3 regions of the Arthrobacter paludis genome follow, and region 1 is predicted to be linked to each of the others. Evidence: riboswitches for the same ligand, from Rfam matches in the RefSeq annotation. Region 1 holds a riboswitch; each other region holds the start of a gene.
What was found. A riboswitch is a leader RNA that binds a small molecule or an ion and turns the genes downstream of it on or off. The one in region 1 is predicted to bind thiamine pyrophosphate.
Positions count from the first base shown of each region.

Region 2: it holds a riboswitch for thiamine pyrophosphate, as region 1 does, so the genes downstream of both, thiC (phosphomethylpyrimidine synthase ThiC) here and thiM (hydroxyethylthiazole kinase) in region 1, are expected to answer to the same signal.
Region 3: it holds a riboswitch for thiamine pyrophosphate, as region 1 does, so the genes downstream of both, AC1Q5D_RS00570 (ECF transporter S component) here and thiM (hydroxyethylthiazole kinase) in region 1, are expected to answer to the same signal.

Region 1 is NZ_JBXAEW010000019.1:29,841-35,424, reverse strand. Features, by position in the region: gene thiD (bifunctional hydroxymethylpyrimidine kinase/phosphomethylpyrimidine kinase) at 1-1,097, opposite strand, end outside; gene thiE (thiamine phosphate synthase) at 1,094-1,783, opposite strand; gene thiM (hydroxyethylthiazole kinase) at 1,780-2,595, opposite strand; TPP riboswitch at 2,587-2,684, opposite strand; gene AC1Q5D_RS15055 (NAD(P)H-dependent oxidoreductase) at 2,801-3,370, shown strand; gene pgm (phosphoglucomutase (alpha-D-glucose-1,6-bisphosphate-dependent)) at 3,484-5,124, opposite strand; gene AC1Q5D_RS15045 (DUF4190 domain-containing protein) at 5,296-5,584, shown strand, end outside.
Region 2 is NZ_JBXAEW010000009.1:112,889-118,472, reverse strand. Features, by position in the region: gene AC1Q5D_RS09415 (ferredoxin reductase) at 1-201, opposite strand, end outside; gene AC1Q5D_RS09410 (PucR family transcriptional regulator) at 295-1,482, shown strand; gene thiC (phosphomethylpyrimidine synthase ThiC) at 1,534-3,258, opposite strand; TPP riboswitch at 3,255-3,364, opposite strand; gene AC1Q5D_RS09400 (D-alanyl-D-alanine carboxypeptidase family protein) at 3,411-4,316, opposite strand; gene AC1Q5D_RS09395 (hypothetical protein) at 4,493-5,116, shown strand; gene AC1Q5D_RS09390 (VOC family protein) at 5,447-5,584, opposite strand, start outside.
Region 3 is NZ_JBXAEW010000001.1:105,534-111,117, forward strand. Features, by position in the region: gene AC1Q5D_RS00560 (energy-coupling factor transporter transmembrane component T family protein) at 1-235, opposite strand, end outside; gene AC1Q5D_RS00565 (ABC transporter ATP-binding protein) at 232-1,809, opposite strand; gene AC1Q5D_RS00570 (ECF transporter S component) at 1,806-2,426, opposite strand; TPP riboswitch at 2,477-2,600, opposite strand; gene AC1Q5D_RS00575 (DUF4235 domain-containing protein) at 2,671-2,940, shown strand; gene mnhG (monovalent cation/H(+) antiporter subunit G) at 2,937-3,449, opposite strand; gene AC1Q5D_RS00585 (MrpF/PhaF family protein) at 3,450-3,710, opposite strand; gene AC1Q5D_RS00590 (Na+/H+ antiporter subunit E) at 3,713-4,333, opposite strand; gene AC1Q5D_RS00595 (Na+/H+ antiporter subunit D) at 4,330-5,584, opposite strand, start outside.

The sequences.
Region 1 (5,584 bases):
TGCAGGGCGAGCTCCTCCTCGAGGCATGCGTGCGCGCCGGCGGCCCAGAGCCGCTGCTCGGCGGCGGTCGGCGCCAGGTCGGAGGCCCGGGAGAGGACCCGGGCGTAGCCGCGCAGGTAGACGGCGTCCTGCGCGAGGTAGTGGGCGAAGTCCTCCGCCGGCAGGGTCCCGTCCCTGAGCCCGCGGATGAACGCGAGGCCGTCGATGCGCTCCCGCAGGCCCGCCGTCTCCTCCCACCAGGTGGACAGCAGGGCGGCCGGGTCCGGGACGCGGCGCCCCTCCCACAGCCGGGACAGGTGGTGGACGGGGCCGTGGCCGCCGCCGGTCCCGACCTCGAGGGCGTCGGCGGCGGCCAGCGCGCCGGTGAGCCACTCCTTGGCGAGGCGGAGCGCGGCGGGCCACGAGCCGGTGCGCGCGTGCAGGGTCGCGAGGGCGGAGGAGAGCGAGCAGCCGGTGCCGTGCGTGTTGGGGGTGTCGACGCGGTCGGCGGCCAGTTCCAGCAGCGTCCCGGCGGGGCCCACGAGGGCGTCCCGGGCCGTGGCGCCGGGCAGGTGCCCGCCCTTGGCGACGACGAGCACCCCGTGCGCCGCGGCCACGGACCGGGCCTGGGCGAGCGCCTCCTCCCACGTGGCCGCCGGCTCGGCGCCGGCGAGCACGGCCAGCTCGGGCACGTTCGGGGTCACCGCGTCGGCCAGCGGCAGGAGCGCGACGACGGCGCGCTCGGCGTCCGCGGCGAGGAGACGGTCGCCGCTGGTCGCGACGAGGACGGGGTCCAGCACGACGGCGGGGCGCGGCTGCGGCAGCCCGCGCAGCCACGCGCCGACCGCGTCGGCCACCTCCTCCGTCGCCAGCATCCCGATCTTCACGGCGTCGATCCGGACGTCCGCGGCCAGGGTCTCCAGCTGCTCGGTGAGGAACCCGGCCGGCGGGACGTGGACGCCGGCGACGTGGCGGGTGTTCTGGGCCGTCAGGGCGGTGACGGCGGCCATGCCGTAGCCGCCGCACGCGGCGATGGACTTCAGGTCGGCCTGGATCCCGGCGCCGCCCGAGGGGTCGGAGCCGGCGATGGACAGGACGTTGGGGACGCGCGCGCTCACGGGGCGGTCACCGGGGACGCGGCGGCAATCCATTCGGCGCGCAGCGCGCTGGCGGCCGCGGCGGGGTCCTCGGCGGCGCACACCGCCCGCACGACCGCGAGGCCCGCGGCGCCCGCGGCCGCGACGTCGGCGGCGTCGCCGGCGCCGAGGCCGCCGATGGCGACGCACGGCAGCGGGGCGGCGGCCACGAACCGGGCCAGCCCGTCGAACCCGAGCGGCTCCGGGTGGTCCTTCTTCGTCGGGGTGGGCCGGACGGCGCCGCTGCCCAGGTAGGACACGGTGTCCGCCGGGAGGGCGGCCAGGGCCTCGAGCTGGGGCAGCTTGCTGGAGCTGAGGCCCAGGATGGCGTCCGGGCCGACCAGGGCGCGCACGGCGTCCGCGGGCAGGTCCGTCTGGCCGATGTGGACGCCGTCGACGGCGGCGCCCGCGGCCCGGGCCGCGAGGTAGACGTCGACCCGGTCGTTCACCAGCAGGGCGGCCCGGCCGGCGATCCGGCGGGCCGATTCCATGGTGGCCGCCAGGAAGTCCCGGGCGGACAGGTCCTTGCAGCGCAGCTGGACCATGGTGGCGCCGCCGTCGACCGCCGCCACGGCGACGTCGGCCAGGGGCCGCCCGGCCGTGCTGTTGGAGTCGACCACGACGTAGGTGCCGAGGTCGAACCGGGTGTGGGTGAAGTGCTGCGTCATGCCAGGTCCGCCTTGTCGGTGAGGTCCTCCGGGGTGGTGGAGGCGAGGGTGTCGAGGAGCGCGACGGCGAAGCTGCCGGGGCCGTCCGCGGTCGCCGCGGCCGCCTCGGCGGCCACGGAGTAGAAGGAGTGCGCGGCGACGGTGCCCGCGAACGGATCGCCGGCGGCCGCCGTGAACGCGGCCACGAGGGCCCCGAGGGCGCACCCGCCACCCGTGACGCGCGTGAGGAGTTCGGTCCCGCCGCCGACGCGCGCGGCGCGCGTGCCGTCGGTGACGAGGTCCGTGGGTCCGGAGACGGCGACGACGGCGCCCGTGGTCCGGGCGAGGCCGGCGGCGGCGTCGGCCGCGGCGTCCACCGCGTCCGTCGCGTCCACACCCCGGCCTCCCGCGCCCGCGCCGGAGAGGGCCAGGATCTCGGAGGCGTTGCCGCGCACGACGGCGGGGCCGCAGCCGAGCAGCTCGCGGGCGAACCGGGTGCGCAGTCCGACCGCGCCGGCCGCGACGGGATCCAGGACCCACGGCGTCCCGGCCGCGTGGGCCGCGCGGACGGCCTCGGACATCGCGGCGCGCTGGCCGTCGGCGGGGGTCCCCAGGTTCACGAGGACGGCCGAGGCGAGGCCGGCGAACTCGCCCGCCTCGCCCGCGACGTCCACCATCGCCGGCGCGGCCCCGGCCGCGAGCAGGACGTTCGCCGTGAAGTTCACGACGACGGAATTGGTCAGGCACTGGACCAGGGGGGTCGTGGCGCGCAGCCGCGCCAGGGCCTCCCCGGCCAGTGCGGGGGTCGGGTGTGGGGGCGCCAAGGAATCCATGCGCGACATCCCTCCGCTAGTGCTAGCTAGATCAGGTTCTCCGGGTCTCATCTCAGTCCCTGCGCGCAGGGACACCCCGTGTCGGTGCCCTCGAGCCTACCCGATGCGGCAAGTGGCGCAGATCACGGGCCGCGGCGGGAATCGTTCGGCGGCGCCTCCCGTTGGGATCATTGACACATCAACCCCGAACTTCCAGGAGACGCACTTGGCCACCACCGTCCTGACCCTCGTCGGTTCCCTCCGCGCCGGCTCCACCAATCGCCAGCTCGCCGAGGCCACGGCCGCCAACGCCCCCGAGGGCGTCGCCGTGACCGTCTACGAGGGCATCGAGAACCTGCCGTTCTATAACGAGGACATCGACGTCGAGGGCCAGGTTCCGGCCGCCGCCGCCGAGCTGCGCGCCGCCGCGGCCGAGGCCGACGCCCTGCTGCTGGTCTCCCCGGAGTACAACGGCACCATGCCGGCCGTGCTGAAGAACGCGATCGACTGGCTGTCCCGCCCCTTCGGCGCCGGCGCCGTCTCCGGCAAGCCGGCCGCGGTGATCGGCACGGCGTTCGGGCAGTACGGCGGCGTCTGGGCCCAGGACGAGGCCCGCAAGGCCGTCGGCATCGCCGGCGCGAAGGTCCTCGAGGACGTCAAGCTGTCCATCCCGGGCTCGCTCGTGCGCTTCGCCGAGACCCACCCGAAGGACGACTCCGAGGTCGTGGGCCAGGTCGCGGGCGTGCTCGCCGGCCTCGCGTCCGCGGCGCAGCCGGTCGGCGCCGAGCTGAACTAGCACGCGCCGCCTCCGGCGCGCTCAGCAGGAAGGGCCCTCCCGTTCGGGGGCCCTTCCCGCGTATCGGGGGCCGGCGTCCGCCGCGGCGGTCGTTTCGGCCCCCCGGTCGGGCCCTAGCCGCCGATCACCGTGTCCACGAGCCGCTTGGCCTCCTGCTGCACGAGGCCCAGGTGCTCCGGCCCGCGGAAGGACTCCGCGTAGATCTTGTAGACGTCCTCGGTCCCGGAGGGCCGGGCGGCGAACCACGCGCTGTCGGTGGTGACCTTCAGCCCGCCGATCGGGGCGCCGTTGCCGGGCGCCGCCGTGAGCTTGGCCGTGATCGGTTCCCCGGCGAGCTCCGTGGCGGTGACGTCCGTGGCCGAAAGCCGGCCGAGGGCGGCCTTCTGCTCCCGGGTCGCCGGCGCGTCGATGCGCGCGTAGGCCGGCGCTCCGAACTCGTCCGCCAGCTCGGCGTAGCGGCGGCTGGGGGAGCGGCCCGTGACGGCCTGGATCTCCGAGGCCAACAGCGCCAGCAGGATCCCGTCCTTGTCCGTCGTCCACGGGGTGCCGTCCCGGCGGACGAAGCTCGCGCCGGCGGACTCCTCGCCCCCGAACACGCCGGTCCCGTCGAGCAGGCCGGGGACGAACCACTTGAAGCCGACCGGGACCTCGACGAGGGTCCGGCCCAGCGACGCGGCCACCCGGTCGATCATCGACGAGCTCACCAGCGTCTTGCCGACGCCGGCCGCGGCCGGCCAGCCGTCGCGGTGGCGGTACAGGTAGTCGATCGCGACGGCGAGGTAGTGGTTCGGGTTCATCAGCCCGGCGTCCGGGGTGACAATCCCGTGGCGGTCGGCGTCCGCGTCGTTGCCGGTGGCGATGTCGAAAGCCTCGCGCTGGGCGACCAGCGAGGCCATGGCGGCGGGGGAGGAGCAGTCCATGCGGATCTTCCCGTCCCAATCCAGGGTCATGAAGGACCAGCGGGGGTCCACGCGCGGGTTCACGACCGTCAGGTCCAGCCGGTGCCGCTCCGCGATCGCCGCCCAGTAGTCGACCGAGGCCCCGCCCATCGGGTCCGCCCCGATGCGCACGCCGGCCGAGCGGATGGCGTCCAGGTCCAGGACGGAGGGCAGGTCGTCGACGTAGGCGGCCAGGAAGTCGTACGTCCCGGTCGTCTCGGCCGCGCGGGCCCTGTCCAGCGGTGCGCGGCGGACGCCGTCCAGATTCCGCTCGAGGAGCTCGTTGGCGCGCGCGGCGATCCACCCGGTCGCGTCGGAGTCCGCCGGTCCCCCGTGGGGCGGGTTGTACTTGAAGCCGCCGTCGGCGGGCGGGTTGTGGGACGGCGTCACGACGATGCCGTCCGCCCGGTCCGCGGCCCCGCCGCGGTTGTGCGCGAGGATCGCGTGGGAGAGCGCGGGCGTCGGGGTCCACGCGTTGCGCGCGTCGACGAGCACCCGCACGCCGTTGCCGGCCAGCACCTCCAGTGCGGTGTCGTGCGCCGGGTCGGACAGGGCGTGCGTGTCCTTGCCCAGGAACAGCGGGCCGGTGGTCCCCTGCCCGGCGCGGTACTCGACGATCGCCTGCGTGATGGCGGCGATGTGGCGCTCGTTGAAGGACCCTTCCAGCGACCGGCCGCGGTGGCCCGAGGTGCCGAACGCGACGCGCTGCGCCGGATCGGCCGGGTCGGGGGCGGTGTCGAAGTACGCCGAGCGCACGGCGTCCACGTCGATGAGGTCCTCGGGGAGTGCGGGGGTCCCCGCGCGGTTCTCGGCCATGTGCCCAGCTTGGCAGAAGCGCCGCCCGCGGCGGGGCAGTGGGACGCCATGTTGCGTCCGCCACGTCCGGTCCGCGGGACCGTTCGCCCGCCGTTCACGCGGGGCGCCGCCCGGCGTTCGGCCCCCGTTCACGCGGGGCCGGCGGGGGACGGCCACGCCTAGACTGGGGGCATGTCCGAACAGGGGATGAATCCCAACGACCCGGGGGACCGCCAGCGCCCCTTCAGCGACCCGCACCACCCCTCGTGGTCCGGCGGCCCGGCCGGCGGGGGCGACCGGCCCGCGAACGCCTACGACCGGCCAGCGAACCCCTATGCGGCCCCGGCGCCGCAGGGACCGCCGGCCGCGGCCGGCCAGCCGGCGCAGTACGGTCAGGAGCCGGCCTCCTGGCACCAGGCGCCGCCCGGCCAGCAGCCGTACCCGGGACAGCCGGCCCCCTACGGCTACGGCGCGCTGCCCC
Region 2 (5,584 bases), on a different contig from region 1:
GGCCTCGTGCGGGTTCCACCCGCGGCCGGGGCGGAAGGAGATCGTGGCGGAGTCGGGGGTTTCGGCGACCACGGAGGTCACGACCCCGCGCAGCTGCCGCGCCGAGTAGACCGGGTTGACGAGTGACAGGAAGTCCTCGACGCGGAGCGGGGTGGTGAACAGGGATGCTGCGTGGGCTAGCGGGCGCAGCTTGGAGAACATGTTCCCACCCTATGGCCCCGCAGATCAGGTTTCTCCGCGCCCGGCCTACAATCGAGTCGGGAAAACTATCGCCGGGAAACAAATGGGGGCCTCATGCCGCAGAACCAGTCCGCCGCCTACGAGCCTCCGTGGCTGTCCCTGCCGCGGGAGATCCCCGCGGCCCTGGCCCCGGTCGTCCCGGACGTCGTCGAGGCGATCATCGCCACCGTGCCCAACGTGGTCCCAGCCTACGCGCTGCCGATCGAGGGCCGCTTCGGCCGCGGGCTGCGCCGGGGCGTGGCGGGCGCGCTGGCCCAGTTCCTGGAGCTGCCCGGCACCCGCCGGCCCGCCCTGTCCTCCGAGACGGAGCTGCTGGTGGCCGGGCTCGGCAGCGGGGAGTTCCGGCAGGGCCGGAGCATGGATGCCCTGCTCGCCGCGTACCGCACGGGCGCCCGCGTGACGTTCCGGCTGTTCGCCGACGCGTCGATGCGGCGCGGCCTGGGCCCCGAGGTGGTGGCGACGCTGGGCGAGTCCATCTTCGCGTACATCGACGAGCTCTCCGCGGTCAGCGCCGCCGCGTACGCGTTCGAGCAGTCGGAGCGGGCCGGCGAGCTGGACCGGCGCCGGCACGAGCTGCTGGAGCTGCTGCTGGCCGGCCGGGCCGACGAGCCCGCCCTGCGCCGGGCCGCCACCACCGCGGACTGGGTGCTGCCCGCGCGCCTCGCCGTCGTCGTCGTCCCCCTGGAGCGCGCCGGCGGGCTGCGGCTGCGGCTGGGCCAGCGGGTCCTGGTCGTCGAGCGCGAGTCCGACGCCGTCGCCGTCGTCCCCGTGCTCTCCCCCGTGACGGCGCGGGCCGAGCTCGCCCGCGCCCTGGAGGGGCGGCGCGCGGTGGTCGGCCCCGGGGTCGGCTGGGAGCGGACCGCGGACTCGCTGCGGTTGGCCGTCCTGGCCGCGTCGCTCACGCCGCCCGGGGACGGGCCGGACGAGTCGCCGTTGTGGGCGTCGGACCACCTGGCGGCCCTGGTGCTGGGGGCGGAGCCGACGGCGGTGGCCGAGCTGGCCGCGCGCCGGCTGGCCCCGCTGGAGGACCTGCGGCCGGCCCAGCGCGAGCGGCTCGCGGAGACGCTGCTCTCGTGGCTGCGGCACTGGGGGCAGCGGGCGCCGGTCGCGCAGGAGCTGGGCATCCACGCGCAGACGGTCGGCTACCGGCTCACCCAGCTGCGCGAGCTGTTCGGGGACGCGCTGGAGGACCCGCAGGCGCGGTTCGAGCTGGAGCTCGCGCTGCGGGCCGGGCGCGCGTAGCGGCCCGCGGCCGGCGCGGGGCGCGCCGGCCGCAGGCCCCGTCCGGTTCGGTCAGACGACCGTCGGCGCGGGCAGGTAGACCTTGCCGCCGGCCGCCCGGAACTCGGCGGCCTTGTCCCGCATGCCGGCGATCGCCTCCTGCTCCGCGGCCCCGCCGAACTGGTCCCGGATGTCCTGGGAGATGCGCATCGAGCAGAACTTCGGGCCGCACATCGAGCAGAAGTGCGCGGTCTTGGCGGGTTCGGCGGGCAGCGTCTCGTCGTGGAACGCCTCGGCCGTCTCCGGGTCCAGCGACAGCGCGAACTGGTCGCGCCAGCGGAACTCGAAGCGCGCCTTGGACAGGGCGTCATCCCGGGCCGTCGCGCCCGGGTGCCCCTTGGCGACGTCGGCGGCGTGCGCGGCGATCTTGTACGTGATGACGCCGGTCTTCACGTCGTCCTTGTTCGGCAGGCCGAGGTGCTCCTTCGGCGTGACGTAGCAGAGCATGGCGGTGCCGTACCGGGCGATCTCCGTGGCGCCGATCGCGGACGTGATGTGGTCGTAGCCCGGGGCGACGTCGGTGACGAGGGGGCCGAGCGTGTAGAAGGGCGCCCCCTTGCACAGCTCCTGCTGCCGCTCGACGTTCTCCCGGACCAGGTGCAGGGGGATGTGGCCGGGCCCCTCCACCATGACCTGGACGTCGTGGGCCCAGGCCCGCTCGGTGAGCTCGGCGAGCGTGTCCAGTTCCGCGAACTGGGCGGCGTCGTTGGCGTCCGCGATCGAGCCGGGCCGCAGCCCGTCGCCGAGGGAGAACGCGACGTCGTAGCGGGCGAAGATCTCGCACAGCTCGTCGAAGTGCGTGTAGAGGAAGTTCTCCCGGTGGTGCGCCAGGCACCACCCGGCCATGATCGAGCCGCCCCGGGAGACGATGCCCGTGACCCGGTCCGCCGTGAGCGGCACGTAGCGCAGGAGCACCCCGGCGTGGATGGTCATGTAGTCCACGCCCTGTTCGCACTGCTCGATCACCGTGTCGCGGAAGATCTCCCAGGTCAGCGCGTTGGCCTCGCCGTTGACCTTCTCGAGGGCCTGGTAGATGGGCACGGTCCCGATCGGCACCGGGGAGTTGCGGATGATCCACTCGCGGGTGGTGTGGATGTCGTCGCCCGTCGACAGGTCCATGACGGTGTCGGCGCCCCACCGCGTGGCCCACTGCATCTTGTCCACCTCCTCGGCGATGGAGCTGGTGACCGCGGAGTTGCCGATGTTGGCGTTGATCTTGACGAGGAACGCCTTGCCGATGACCATCGGCTCGGACTCCGGGTGGTTGACGTTCACCGGGATGATGGCCCGGCCGGCGGCGACCTCGGAGCGGACCAGCTCGGGGTCGCAGTTCTCCCGCAGCGCCGCGAAGCGCATCTCCTCGGTCACGACCCCGGCCCGCGCGTAGTGCATCTGGGTCGCGGTCCGGCCCGCGCGGGAGCGCAGCGGCACCGGGCGTTCGCCCTTCCATTCCTCGGACGCCTGGCCGCGCCGGAGCGCCGAGCGGCCGTCGTCGAGCAGGTTGCGCTCCCGTCCCCGGTACTCCTCGACGTCGCCGCGGCCCTCGATCCAGTCCCGCCGCAGGGGCGGCAGGCCGACGGTCGGGTCGCTGCCCGGACCCTCCGTCCGGTAGACCCGCAGCGGGGGGTTCGGCGCGCCGCCGGGGCTGTCGCCCAGGCGGATCTCCGTGACGGGGACGCGGAGGCCGTGCTCCGGGTCGTGGGCGTGCGCGATGGCGTGCTGAGCGGATGTGCTCATGATGGGGTTCCTCTTCCTTCGCCGGCATGACCCGGGCAGGTTCGACGGTCGCAGGCTGCATCAGCCCGATCTCAGCCCCTGCAGTGGGGCTCCCGTGTGGACGCCATCGACCCTAGCATCCCGTGACACCCGTCACGGGATGGCCGGCCGGGCTACGCCGGCGGCTTCCCCGACAGCGCCGTCCAGGGCACCCAGCCGACCATCGTCCCGTAGCGGACTTGGTGCCAGCCGCGGGCGACCTTGCCGGTGGCCAGCGTCCGGTGCCCCCGGGGCACGATCGTCACCAGCCGGTACTGCGTCCCCGGCCACGCGCGCACGGTGGCGTCGACGGTCGCGTAGCGGGTCGCCGGGGTCGGCTCGGCGCCCCCGTAGTGGTGCTCGAGCGTGGGCGTGCGCTGCGCCTTCATGGCCTTGGCGATCGTGGTGCCCACGTACCGGTAGTGCCACGGCTCGTACCGGTACCCGGTGACGGGGGCCTGCCCGTCCGGGTAGCGCAGGATGAAGCCGTAGTTGTGGGCGTTGTACCGCATCCACGACACGACCCCGGCCGGGGTGGCCACGTCGATTGCCAGCCCGGTCTGGTGCTCGGAGGTCCCCGGCTGCGCGGAGACGGTGTTGGTGTAGACGTGGCCCCAGCGCTCGACGTAGCTCGTGTAGAGGTTCTGCTGGTACGTGTACGAGCGGTACGACGACGTGATCCGCAGCCCCACCCCGTCCCGCTGCGCGGCCGCGGCCATGAGCCGGAACGCGTACGCGGCCTGGGGCTGGAGCTGGTGGCTGCCCTGCGCGGTGCGCAGCGCCGGCGCGAACCGCACCGGGACCAGCGGGTGCTGGCGGTTCACGAGCACGCCGGGCTGGCTGGGGTCCCGCTCCACGGCCGCGGCCGTGGTGGTGGTCGTGGCGGGGACGACGGCGGCGGCCTGGAGGCCGGACGCGGTGGACGACGGCGGCGCCGCCGCGGCCGGAAGCGTGCCGGCGGTGAGGGCGAGGCCCAGGGCGGCGGCGGCCAGGAGGGTCGCCGGGCGCCTGCGCGCGGGCGTGGGGCGGGGGAAGCGCATGCGTCCATCGTCCCTTATCCGGTCCCACATGGGAACCGGCCCTGCGGATGTCCTTGCATGACCGTGCGCATGTCGTGCGCGTCCGTGGCCGTACTCTTGTCCTTGACACAAAACCGTCCGGACGCCGGGCGGGATTCGGCGGCCCGGCGTGCCGGGCCCGGGAGGAAGGCACCTTCGTGGGGGCAAACAACCAGTCGCACCGGCGGGTCGCAGCAGCCACCGGCGTGGCGATCGCCGCGATGATCGGCCTGTCGGCGTGCGGCGGCGCCGCGGAGGACCCGGCGGCCTCCGAGTTGGCCGCATCCTCGGCCCCGGCCGCCCCGTCGGCATCGGCGAGCGCGTCGGCCAGCATCGAGCCCGTGCCGACGGACACCGCCCGCGCCGAGAGCCCCTCCCTGGAGTCCGTGCCGCCCGAGGAGTCCCCGGCGGCGACGGCCCCGGCGTCGTCGGCCGCGCCGTCGTCGCCCAAGGCCCCGTCCGCGTCCCGCACGCCCAAGGTCGGCGAGCCCGAGCCGGTGGCCGCGGCGTTCGCCGAGGCCTACGCGAACGCCGAGGTCGGCAAGGAGGCCTGGCTCAAGGCGATGGCCCCGCACGCGAGCGAGGAGTTCCTCTCCGGGTTCTCCGGCACCAACGAGCAGTACCTGGTGGACCGCGAGGTCGAGCGCGTCGAGGCCGGGGACGGCGGCAGCGCCGACACCCGGCAGTTCACGATCCACTTCTCCGACGGGACGGCCGAGACCATCGAGCTCTCCCCCGCGCACGACGCCGACGGCGGCTGGCTGGTCACCGCGTTCGCGTAGGCGGGACGTCTGCGGCCGCGGGGGTCCCTCCTCCCGCCGCCGGGCACGGCCGCACCGTGGCCACACCGGGCCGGCAGCCGCACACCCCCGCCGCCGATGCAATCGTTCGTCGTTGTTTCCGTCTTCCCGGAATCGATGGCAGTTATTGCGGGAATCAAGGAACCGTTCGTAGCTCAACAGGCGAATCGGGGCCCAGGGCCCGGATACCTAAGAACGATTTCCCCAAAAAGGAGATAAGTACCAACGATCCTGAGCCAGGTGCGCGCGCCAGGCCACCGGGGGGCACCGTGCCGGGAATCGACCGGCGGCGCGCGCGTGTGCACGGCGGCCTCAGCGTCCGGCGGGCGCGTCCTCCCACACGAAACCGTCCGGGTCCGTGAACGCGCCAGCGGTGCCGTGCACGGTGATCCGGTGCGGCCCGCTCCCCTCCGGGTCGACCCCGGCGTTCTTCGCAGCGAGGCGGCGCGG
Region 3 (5,584 bases), on a different contig from region 1:
ATCCGCCGAGTGCCGCCGCGGCCACGAGCGGCCAGCCGCGGCGCCACAGCAGCGCGTACGTCACCCCGGCCAGCGGGACGAGGGCGAGGCAGGCCAGCAGCATGGCTCCGGCGGAGACCAGGTCGATGCTCAGCGCCACCGCGAACGTCGGGACGACGACGGCGAAGAGCTTGCTCAGGGGGTTGGCGCGGGCCAGGGGCGCGTGGTTGTCGCGCAGCGTCAGGATCTCCCTCACCGTGCCGACCCCGTTCCGGCTCCGGCCGGCACGCCGCCGGAGGGGCCCAGCGCCAGCTCCGTGCCGCCCAGCGCGGCGGCGAAGTCGCCGTCGTGGGTGACGGCGACGACGGCGGTGCCCGCGTCGAGCAGCTCCGTGAGCAGGGACGCCAGCTGGGCCCAGGTCAGGGCGTCCTGGCCGAACGTCGGCTCGTCCAGGACGAGCACGCGCGGATGGGCCGCGAGCACGGTCGCCACGGAGAGGCGCCGCTTCTCGCCGCCGGAGAGGGTGTACGGGTTCGCGTCGGCGAGGTGGGCCAGCCGGAGGCGCTCGAGCAGCTCGTCGACGCGCTCGAGGCCCCGGCCGAGCTGGCGGGGGCCGAAGCGCAGCTCGTCCAGGACGGTCCCGGCCACGAACTGGTGCTCCGGCTCCTGGAACACCGTGCCGATCCGCGGGATCAGCTGCTCGGCCCGCCAGCGGTGCGGGTGGGGCCCGACGGCGCGGGAGGCCCGCCCGCGGTCTCCGGGCACCGGCCGGCGCAGGGCGTCCGCCGCCTCGACGGTCCCGGCGAGGGGCTCCAGGAGGCCGGCCAGCGTCAGCGCGAACGTCGACTTGCCCGCCCCATTCGGGCCGGTGACGGCCAGCGCCCCGCCCGCGGGGACGTCCGCGGCCAGGCCGGCGGCCGCGGGAACGGCGGGCCGGCGGCGCGTACCGCGTCCGCGCGCCACGGCCAGGTCCCGGGCGGCCAGCAGCGCGGGCCCGGTCCCCGCGGTCGAGCGCGGGCGGACGGCGGGCGCGTGCCCGGGCACCCAGACCCCGGCCGCGGCCAGGGACGCCCCGTTCCGGCCGAGCACGGCCCCGGGCGGGCCGTCGGCCAGGACACCGCCCGGGTGTCCGGCCCCGCCGGGCGCGAGGACGACGACGCGGTCGACGGCGTCCTGCCACACGGCGACCCGGTGCTCCACGACCAGCAGCGTCGCCCCGGTCTCCTCGGCCGTGCGCACGACGGCGTCGCGGACCTCCAGCACGCCGGCGGGGTCGAGGTTGGCCGTCGGCTCGTCGAGCAGGATCAGCCCCGGGCGCATGGCCAGGATGCCGGCCAGGGCGAGCCGCTGCTTCTGCCCCCCGGACAGGGCCGACGACGGGTGGTCCAGGGGCAGGTGGCCGAGGCCGACGGCCGCCAGGGCGGCGCGGACGCGGTCCCAGATCCGGGCCGGCGGCACGGCGAGGTTCTCGGCCCCGAAGGCGACGTCGTCGCCCACGCGCCCGAGGACGACCTGGGTCTCCGGGTCCTGCTGCATGAGGCCCGCGCGGCCGCGTTCGGCGCGGGGGTGTCCCCCGTCGATCCGCAGGCTGCCGGTTTCCTCGGCCTCGCCGTCGTCCCCCAACACGCCCGCCAGGGCGTGCAGCAGCGTCGACTTCCCCGCCCCGGACGGGCCGATCAGCAACACCTTCTCCCCCGGTTCAATGCGCAGGTCCAGGCCCGCGACGGCGGGGTCCGGCCGGCCCGCGTGGCGCCAGCCCCATCCCTCGGCGGCGATCCCGGCGGGGCGGACGCGCCCGGCCGTCGCCGCGTGCGCGGCGCCCACGCTCAGAGGACGGGCTCGGAGGCGGCGCGGCGCGACGCGAACGCGGACAGCGCCCCGGTCCGCGACAGCCCGCGGGTCGCGATCCACGACAGCAGGCCGGCGATCACGGCGCCGGACAAGGACGTGCAGGCCATGTAGGCGAACTTGTCGCCGAGCCCGTACGCGATGTTCCAGCCCCACGGGGAGAAGCAGTCGTTCAGGCCCATGGCCAGGCCCGCCCCGGTGCCGGCCAGCAGGGCGACGGGCAGCGTGAAGCGGCGGTAGCGGAACGCGGCGATGACCAGCTCCGCGCCCAGGCCCTGCACGATGCCGGACACCAGGACGGTGGTCCCGTACGGCGAGCCCATGAGCAGCTCCCCGGTCGCGGCGACCGTCTCCACGAACAGGGCGGCGCCCGGCTTGCGGATCACCAGGCCGCCCAGGACTGCGGGCAGGACCCAGCCGCCGGACAGCAGCCCGGCCAGGGGGGCGTAGGCGGCGGTGAGGCCGACGGACAGCGGCGGGTAGACGCCGTTCGACCAGACCCAGAACAGGACGCCGCCGGCGACGGCGAGCAGGGCGCCGACGACGATGTCGACGACGCGCCACGAGCGGCGGGCGGGCGTTGCGGTGGTGGTGGCCATGGTTTCCTCCTTGTGCAAGGAGGGGGAGGCGGTGCGCGCACGGTGGCGGCCGCCCCGAGAACTCGACTCCCTATCGCCGGTACTAGCCGGATCAGGTTCGAGGGTCTGCGCCGGTGCGCACTCTCAGCGTTCCTGCGGGCCCTGCGGGTCCGCGACGCTCCCCTGTCGTTGGTTACGGTCCGCACATTCTACCCCAGCCGTTATGCTGGGCGGGACAGCGCCCCCGAGGGAAGAGGACCCTTTCGTGAACCCCGTCTTGAAGCTCATCGGATCGCTCGTCTCGATCGGCCTTGGCGTGGCCGCCGCGAAGTCCCTGGACTTCCTGTGGACCGGGATCACGGGGAAGAAGCCGCCCAAGGCGGCGGACCTGGACACGCTCGCGGAGGCGTCCGTGCGGCAGACGGTGGCCTTCGCGACGGTGTCGGCGATCGTCGGCGCCGTCGTGCGCGTGCTCGGCAACCGGGCAGCCCAGCGCGGCGTCGCCCGCTACATGGCCTCGATGGACGAGGTCTAGCTCCCCGCGTCTGGGCGGTGCGGGTCCGCGACCCGCCGCTTCGCCTGCTCCGTCCCGCCGTGTGCGGCCGCGGCGTCGGCGCCCGCCGGCGACTGGCCGTCGTGCGCGGCCCCGTCGTGGGCCACTGGCGGACCGTGCCCGTCGCCCCCGTCCTGGGCCCGGGCGACGACCTCGGCGAGGTCGTCCACGACGAGCGTCTCCGGCTTGAGGTGCTTGGTCCGGTAGCCGGCCCGCCCGACCATGTGCGCGCTGACCGGCGACGTCAGCAGCTGCAGCAGCCACACCACGAGCAGCGCGGGCACCGCGGCCAGGGAACGGTTCTGCAGGGCGACCGCGGCCAGGAGGAGCAGGAGCCCCAGCACCTGCGGTTTCGTCGCGGCGTGCATGCGCGAGAGCAGGTCGGGGAAGCGCAGGAGGCCGATGCCGGCGGCCGCGTTCATGAGCGCCCCGACGACCAGGCAGGCGGCGGCGGCGTCGTCGAGGAAGCTGTCGAGGGTCGTGGCGTCCATCTACTGCCTCCGGTCCGTGACGTAGCGGGAGACGGTGACCGAGCCGATGAACGCCGTGCCCGCGGCGACAATGACGAACGCCAGGTGGTTCAGGTGTCCCGAGACCGCCATGTCGACGCACAGGGCGGCGATGACGATCGCGAGGATCACGTCGACGGCCAGCACGCGCTCGAGGATCGACGGCCCCCGCCACACGCGCACGATGGCAAACAGCAGCGCGAGTGCCAGCAGGACGCCTGCGGTCCAGGCGGCGACGGTCATGATCACGGGGTTCCCTCCTTCGTCGGGGTCCGTTCGGCCCGCAATTCCGCGAGCTCCCGGGGGGTTCCCATGACCTCGATGAGCCGGGCCTCCGTGTCGCGGACGGTCTGGCGGAAGTGCTCGGCGTCCGCGGGCGTCTCCACGTTGAGGACGTGCAGGTAGAGCGTGGCGTGCGGCCGGTCCACCTCGACGACGAACGAGCCCGGGATGAGCGTGAGCACGTGGCCCAGCACGGTGGTCATCAGGTCCTCCCGGCTGCGCAGCTGCACCCCGACGACGGCGTTGCGCACGCGCGGGCCCTTGAACACGGCGACGCCCAGGACGACGAAGCTCGCGACCGCGACGTCCCACACGAACCGCAGGGCGAACACCACGGCCCGGGCCGGGTTGAACCGGCCGCCCAACTCCACGGGCGGCAGGCGGAACACGGACACGATTCCCAGGGAGAGCAGCAGGCCGAAGAGCAGGTTGCCGGCGGAGAAGTCCATCCACGCGGCCCCCCAGAGCAGGGTCATCCAGACGAGCAGCGGGAGTTCGACGACCAGGCGGGGGCGGCGGCGCCGGCGGTGCCCCTCGGCGCCGGTTGCCCCGGTGCCGATGCCGGAGGCGCGGGCGGGGCTCATGGCGTGCCTCCCCTCGCCGCGGTGCCGAGGACGGACTCGATGTACGGGGCGCGTTCGAGCATGGCGACCGCCGCCTGGTCGCTGAGTTGGAACAGCGGGCCCGCGAAGAACGTCAGGGCCACCCCGAGCACGACCAGGGCCCCGGTGGCCAGCACCATCGTGCGCGGGAGCACCGCCGTGTCGCCGCGGTCGCTGAAGCGGCTGGCCGGGAAGTTGGCGACGTGCTCGTACGTGGTGACGCGGCCGCCGTCGGACGCCGCGACCAGCAGCAGCGGGTCGGGGTCCTCCGCGTCCTCGGCCTTGCGCCAGAACGCGCGGTTCCAGACGCGGGCGACGGCGAGCAGCGTGAGCAGCGACGTGGCCAGCGACCCGGCCAGCAGCACCCAGGCCAGGGGCGTGCCGAGCTCGATGCCGCCCTGCAGCAGCCCGAGCTTGCCCAGGAAGCCGGAGAACGGCGGGATCCCGCCCAGGTTCATGGCCGGGACGAAGTACAGGACGGCCAGGACCGGGGACAGGCGGGCCAGGGCGCCCAGGCGGTCGACGTCCGACGTGCCCGCCCGGCGCTCGATGAGGCCGGTGACGAGGAACAGGGCGGTCTGCACGATGATGTGGTGGGCGACGTAGTACACGGTGGCCCCCAGCGCCGCCCGGTTGCCCATGGCCAGGCCGAACACCATGAAGCCGATGTGGCTCGTCAGCGTGAAGGACAGCAGGCGCTTGAGGTCGGACTGGGCGACGGCGCCAAGGATCCCGACGAGCATCGTCAGGAGGGCGGCGACCATCAGGACCGGGTTCAGCGTGTCGCCCGGGAACAGGAGCGTCTCGGTGCGCACGAGCGCGTAGATGCCGACCTTGGTGAGCAGGCCCGCGAACACGGCGGTCACAGGGGCCGGGGCCGTCGGGTACGAGTCCGGCAGCCAGAACGAGAGCGGGAAGACGGCGGCCTTGATGCCGAAGCCCACGAGGAGCATCACGTGCAGGATCACCTGCGTTCCCTCCGGCAGCTCCGCGAGCTTGCCGGCCAGGTCCGCCAGGTTCACGGTCCCCGTCGCCGCGTAGACCATCCCGATGGCGGTCAGGAACAGCATCGACGAGAGGACGGACACGACGGTGTATGTGACGCCGGCGCGGATCCTCGCCGTCGTGCCCCCGAGCGTGAGCAGCACGTAGGAGGCGGTCAGCAGGATCTCGAAGCCGACGAACAGGTTGAACAGGTCGCCGGCCAGGAACGCGTTCGAGACGCCGGCGACG